2 regions of the Bifidobacterium sp. ESL0798 genome follow, and region 1 is predicted to be linked to the other one. Evidence: riboswitches for the same ligand, from Rfam matches in the RefSeq annotation. Region 1 holds a riboswitch; the other holds the start of a gene.

Evidence for each region. A riboswitch is a leader RNA that binds a small molecule or an ion and turns the genes downstream of it on or off. The one in region 1 is predicted to bind thiamine pyrophosphate.
Region 2: linked by a shared signal. The riboswitch ahead of OZX74_RS06910 (hydroxyethylthiazole kinase) and the one ahead of OZX74_RS05230 (ECF transporter S component) in region 1 are both predicted to bind thiamine pyrophosphate.

The regions. Positions count from the first base shown of each region.
Region 1 is NZ_CP113914.1:1,221,483-1,224,860, reverse strand. It holds gene OZX74_RS05240 (DUF3043 domain-containing protein) at 1-229, opposite strand, end outside; gene OZX74_RS05235 (dipeptidase) at 370-1,737, shown strand; TPP riboswitch at 1,923-2,034, shown strand; gene OZX74_RS05230 (ECF transporter S component) at 2,084-2,713, shown strand; gene OZX74_RS05225 (ATP-binding cassette domain-containing protein) at 2,753-3,378, shown strand, end outside.
Region 2 is NZ_CP113914.1:1,639,187-1,642,564, reverse strand. It holds gene thiE (thiamine phosphate synthase) at 1-316, opposite strand, end outside; gene OZX74_RS06910 (hydroxyethylthiazole kinase) at 414-1,349, opposite strand; TPP riboswitch at 1,341-1,462, opposite strand; gene OZX74_RS06905 (acyltransferase family protein) at 1,585-2,544, shown strand; gene OZX74_RS06900 (NAD(P)H-binding protein) at 2,814-3,378, opposite strand, start outside.

The DNA of each region.
Region 1 (3,378 bases):
TCGCATCGTACTGTTCGTCTTCTTTTTTCCGGATACGCTCTTTGGCGGCCTTGCGGTCGGCTTTGCGGTTCTTGGGAACAAGCGGATGGAGGTTGCGTTGTTCGGCGACTTTGCGCTTGGGCGTGGGATGCCCCTTGCTTTCCTGCGCGTCAGATTCCTGTAATGTGGAATCGACGGATTTTTGCGCCGTTTCCTTGTCTTTGTCCTTGCTGAAAGGATTCCATGTCATTCTCTTGAGATTACGGGCAAGCCTCGACTCGCGAATCGAGGCAAAGGGCGGGGAATAGAGGAATATTCAACGGTTTTCTCGCGTTTTCCCGGGGCTGTGTGATGATCGAGATAACGGACAAATCTGACAAGGAGCATCACATGGCTGTACTGGACAAGGAAGAACTGCGCTCTCGGGTTGATGACGATTTCGAGCGTGTCGTCGATCTGCTGAGCAGGAAGGTCGCGCTGAAATCCGTTTCGGCGCAGGGCATCACCGGCGAGCACATGCGTCGTTCGGCGCAATTCGTGGCCGACGAGCTCAGGGAACGTGGGGTGGACGCCGAAGTGGTGCAGTCAAAGAACCCTGACGGCACTCCGGGAGCGTTCGAGGTGGTCGGTTCCAAGATCGTCGATCCCGAAGCGCCTACAGTGCTGCTCTACGCGCATCACGACGTCCAGCCGGTCCCGGACGCCTCGGCCTGGGATACCGACCCGTTCAAGGCGACCGAAATCGACGGACGTCTTTATGGACGTGGCGCGACCGACGACGGCGGCGGCATCGCCATCCATTCCGGTGCGTTGCACGCATTGGGCGACGATCTGAAGGTCAATGTCAAGGTCTTCATCGAAGGGGAGGAGGAGATGGGCTCGGCGAGTTTCATCCCCTTCATCGAGTCCCACCGCGACGCGTTCGATTCGGATGTCATCATCGTGGCCGACTCCGGCAATTGGAGCGCCGAAATCCCGAGTCTCACCACGAGCCTTCGAGGCAACACCGATCTGGATGTCACCGTGCGTGCCCTGGAGCATCCGGTGCATTCCGGACAGTTCGGCGGCCCGGTCCTTGATACGAATACCTTGTCGGCCATGCTCATTGCCTCGATGTATGCCGAGGACGGATCGCTGAACATTCCCGGACTCACTGGCGGCGACCCCGTTGGAGGACTCCAGCGCGACCTCGACGAGGCCGGCTTCCGAGCCGATTCCTCGGTGGTCTCCTCCTATCGCCTCGCCGGCTCCGGTTCGTTGGCCTCGAGACTGTGGACCAAGCCCAGCATCTCGGTCATCGGATTCGATGCGCACCCGGTCGAGGGCTCGTTCAACGTCATCGCCAACGAGACCCGTTTCCGTCTTTCCATCCGCACTGCGCCAAACCAGCGTCCCGAGGATGCGGCCAAGGCCGTCACCGACTTCCTGACCGGACATGCCCCGTTCGGTGCCGAGGTTACGGTTTCCACGCTTGATACCGGTATGGGCTGGAGCATGGATCCCCACGCCGAGGCCACCCAGGATGCGCTGGAATCGATGCGCGAGGCGTTCGGCGTCGAGCCGATCAACAAGGGCGAAGGCGGCTCGATTCCGTTCATCCCCGAACTGCAGCGCATCTTCCCCGACGCCCAGGTCCTGGTCACCGGCCCCGAAGACCCCAAAGGCAACGCCCACAGCCCCAACGAATCCATCGACCTGACGAGCCTTAAAAACAACGTCCTCACCGAGGCCCTGATTCTGGACAAACTCGCGAAGTAATTATTCGCTGGTGAGCCACCTCCCGCAACCCCTGTCAGTCAGATTCCTTGTACAGAGTGTGGGGCGGGGATATGCGATGTTCGGGCGTAAGACACGGCCGAGCGGCCAAGGAGCGTCCCGAACATTGTATATCCCCGCCCCACACGGCATTAGGTTGGAGATTGACAGGGGATGGCTCTAGGATGGCGAATTGACACGGGGGCTGGCCATTCGAGGCCGGCTGAGATGAGGATTTCCTCGACCGAATGAACGTGAGTCCGGACAATGCCGGCGCACGGACGTCTCTCTTTCCCGTGCCTTGGTATGCGCGCCGATAAACGGTGTGCACCACAGAAAGGCACAAATCATGACATCATCAAATCAGACGACCATTATCTCCAAACCGAATCTCAAATGGCGTGTTGTCGATATCGCCGTGGCTTCGGTCATCGGCGTGGTCAGCACTTTCGTCTACTGGGCCGCGGCTCTGCTGTATGGTCCCATCGGTTCTCCGCTGGACGCGCTCGTCCCTGGCCTTGGCGGCCTGATGAACGGGCTTTGGCTCTTTGCTGGTCCTCTTGCGGCCGTCATCGTACGCAAGCCGGGGGCCGCGACCTATGCGGAAGTCGTGGCGGGCGTGCTCGAGGCCCTGCTCGGCAATTCCTGGGGCGGAACCGAAACCTTCCTGATCGCGCTGGTGCAGGGGCTTTGCGCCGAGGTGGTGTTCCTCTGCGTGGCCTACAAGGTCTGGAACCTGCTCACGCTCACGCTGTCCGGCGTGGTATCGGCCATCGGCTGCTGGGCCTATACGTTCTTCACCCATCTGCAGGGATTCAACATGACGGGTGCATACGGCATCTGGTATTTGGTCGCCACGGTGATTTCCGGAGCGTTGGTGGCCGGCGTGCTGATGTGGTATCTCTATATCGCCATCGCCAAGACCGGCGCCATCGACAAGTTCGCTTCGGGCCGTCAGGTCCGTGCCGCTTCCAAGTGAGTGGTATCAGATAGAATTCAGGCATCGATGGGGGAACGTATGCAAGGCAGACAAGCGAAGGCAGTCGTTAGCCGAAAAGGCGATGGCTCGCTTCAGCATGCCGTGGACGCCGATAGTGCCATTGATCAAGCTGCTTTGCAAGATAGAAAACACGTTGATGGCAAATCTTTCACCAAGGTGCAGCCGGCTTCAATCAGTTTCAAAAAATGGGGCTACCGCCATGCCTCGCGCCGGCATTTCGCCGTGCGTGGCCTGAACCTTGACATTCACCCCGGCGAACATGTACTCCTGCTGGGAGCCTCCGGTATCGGCAAATCGACGATACTCGAAGCCGCTTCTGGCCTGCTCGGCGGGGATACTCCGGAAACTGCGAACCAAGCCGGCCAAAATGAAACGAGTCAGGTTGTCGCAGTCGAGGATTCCGAAGGAGGCATTACCGAGGGCGGCGTCTTCGTCGATGGCATACCGGCTGCCGCCGCCCATGGACGGGTCGGACTTGTGTTGCAGGATCCAGACGCGCAGACGATTTTCGAACGTTTGGGCGATAACGTCGCCTTTGGTCCGGAAAACATGGGTGTGCCACGGCCTGAAATTTGGAAACGTGTAAAGCAAAGCCTTGCTGCAGTAGGACTTGAAGGATTGCAGTTGCATCGTTCCACCATGCA
Region 2 (3,378 bases), 420 kb from region 1:
GCACGCCGTCGACTTTGATGCCCATATCCCGGCACTGCCAGGCGGCATCCACACGGTCGTCGATGACCAGCGGCACGGATTGCGAGGCACCGGCCTGCGCGATGACTTCGGCGCTCTGCCGCGCGATTTCGGTGATGTCTCTGGCGTCTCCGGGCTTGACACGAATCTGGACGAAGGTGATGCCACCGGCCAAGGCCTGTTGCACGATGTCGGGGACAGGCCGCGATTTGGTGTCTGCCGGGCCGAGCACGAGGTAGGAACTCAGGTCGAAGTTCTTGCGCATGGATGCAGGGAATACTGAATTATTTGTAGTCAAAATTTATTCGATTCTGTAATAGGTAATAAAATATAGACTGTATGGATTTTTTAATTACCCCGACCATATGAATGTAGGGCAATCAAAGAAGGTGGCTTCAGCCGAGAATCGGTGAGGCGGCGATTTGCTCGGGTGTGGTCGACCACAGGCCGTCGAGGAAGGCGACCTGGAATGAACCCGGGCCGTGCGAATTGGACTCGCCGGTCTCGCTGGCACGGTTGTAGAGGGCGCTCGCGGACAGTGCCGCGGTCAGAGGATCGGCAACGGCCAGATAGGTTGCGGTCACACCGCCAAGCGAACAGCCGGCTCCGGTGATCTTGGTCATCATCGCGCTGCCGCCGGGCAGACGATAGGTGTGCTCGCCGTCGGTGACGAGGTCGGTTTCGCCGGAAACAGCGACCGCGCCTTGGCCTTGTGCGTCGGACTTGGCGATGAACCGTGCAAGTGCCTTGGCGCTGGCCTCGGCCGCCTCGACGTCATCGGCGGATTCCACACCCACCGGTCCGCTGGATTGCTTTGAAGCGTCTTTTTTGCCATCCACGGCATCCTCATCCAGCGGCAGCTCCCACATCTCGCGCAGTTTGATGATCTCGGAAGCGTTGCCGCGGATGATGGTCGGCGGGGCCGCCTTGAACGACTTCAAAATGGCGGTGCGTGTGGTGCCCATTCCCGCAGCCACCGGATCCAACACCCAGCGATGGCGATCGGCGTGGAATTTCTGCGTGATCTGGGCCAACGCGTCCTTGTAGAACGGCAGCAACGTGCCCACGTTGATATAGCTGGCCCCGCTTGCCGCTTCTCCGCCCGCGATGTCGTCAGGCAGGAAGCTCATCGCCGCGGTGCCGCCCGCTGCCAGCTGGGCGTTGGCGACCAGATTGATGGTCACGAAGTTGGTGAAGGACTGGGCCAGTGGCGTGGTGTCGCGCACCGTCTGCGCGGCCTTGCGAATGAGCTCGCGCAACGGGTCGTTCGCCGCCAAATCGTTGAGATTACTGAGATTGCTGTTTGCTGATGAGTATGCGTCATTGACCATATTCGCGTCTCCCTACGATGGTATTAACCAACAGGTTCCAAGGGTCGAGCATTGTGCCCGTCTCAACTTGCGTGACCGCCGCAGCGGCTTCGCAGGTTCCCCTGCACTTACAGCTCAAGACGCTATGTCCTTCATTGGACAAGATGGATTCCCAGTCATCGGGATGGCCGGTTTCTGTGATATATCACCACGGTATATTCTGGGGTTTGTTGTTGATAGAGACAGGGAGTGTGGGATGGGTTCAAGAGTGCGTTATTTTGATATCGCCAAGGGAATTGCCATGATTGGCGTTGTCCTTGGCCATAGCATTCTTCTGGTCTCCCCGATGGGCACCGTCTCGAACTGGCTCTACATCTTCTTTTTCTCGTTCCATATGCCGTTGTTCTTCCTGCTTTCCGGGTATTTCATGCATCCCGATCGCCGATTCGTGTGGCGCAAGGAATCAAGGGAATTGCTGCTTACCTACGTCATCACGGCAGCCATGGTGGTGCTTCTTCACCTGGTTGTTGCGCTCCTGACCCATCGTGACGTTGCCGGCATCGTCGGTGGTTGGACGGTGGCCGCGTTGTACGGTTCGGGTTCCGATATGACCAATACCCTTTTCCCTATGTCGCGCTACATCGGTGCCATATGGTTTCTTCTGGCGTTGTTCTGGGCGCATCTGCTGGTTCATGTCGCTTACCGTCTTCCGGCCACTCCGTTGTGGGTTCTTGTCTTTTTCGCTTGCGGCTATGTGTCTTCGCGTTATGTCTGGTTGCCGTTGAGTGTGCAAGCGGGTTTGACAGCAACGCTTTTCGTATATTTGGGATGCCTGGCAAAACGCTTTGATATCGTCGGGATTTTCCGCCGCTGGCCCGTCCTTTGGTTTCCCAGCGCGCTCGTCTGGGGCTTGGCGATGTGGAAATTCACCGCATTCGGCTTGGCGACGAACTCTTATGGGCAGACTCCGCTGCTTTCGATTGTCGGGTCGATAGGCGCCACGTTATGCATCGTCGGCGTCTCCGCGGTCATTGACCGCTGGATTCCTTACCTGAACAAGGCTTTGGCGATGATTGGCAGGTACACGCTTCCGGTTTTCTGTGCGCATCTTCTGGAGGAGGATGACCTGCCTTGGGGCACCATCGTCGAAAGGCTTCAGCCGTTCGTTGGCTACCAAGCGGAGCCGTTTGTCATTTTGCGGCGCGCTCGGTTCTGATTGCGGTGATGGTGCTGCTGCTCTATCGAATCCCGAGGATCAACGTCGTTTTCTTCCCCTCGTTGGCCAAGAAGATTGCGGCATCGAAATCTTGAGTGTTCCTTGAACTGACGGTTTATCGTTGTCTGGTTTTGTAGGCTTGTCTGTTTTGCGGCGTCCGATTGAGGTTTCCTGAGGCTTTCTGATACTTCCTGATAATAAAAAGCCGTCGCCTTCCATTACCGTAATTGGCTGAAGGTGACGGCTTGTGAATGTTGATATACCTGTGATTACCAGCGCACGGAGATGCGCTCGCGGTCATGCGGATGCTCGGTTTCGATTTCGTCGACCATGGCGATGGCGTAGTCGGCGTAGCTGATGGCGCTTTTGCCGTCCGCGTCGGTGGTGTAGTCCTCGCCCGCAAGTACGTAATGTCCGGTGCGCTCGCCGTCGGCCTGGAAGTCGCCGGCAGGGCTGATATAGGTCCAGTGCACGTCGTCGCGGCGGCGTAGCGCGTCGAGCGCCTTGCCCATTGCCAGCGGCACGCCTTTGATGGTGTCGGGGAACGAATCCGAAAGCTGGGCCGTGTGTTCCTTGTTGGTGTAGAGGCTTCCTGCACCGCCGACGACCAGCAGCCGCGTGTCGGTACCGGAAAGAATATCGGCCAGATATTTCAGCGAGGTGCTGTATTCGTCGAATTTTGCCGGATCAAAAACACCGAAAGCGTTCACCACCGCGTCGAAACCTGCAAGGTCGGCAGCGGTAAGATCATAAAGATCCTTGACAATGGCGTGTTGCGCCTTAGTTTTGTTCTCGCCTCTCACGATGGCGGTGACGTCCATGCCACGGTTGACG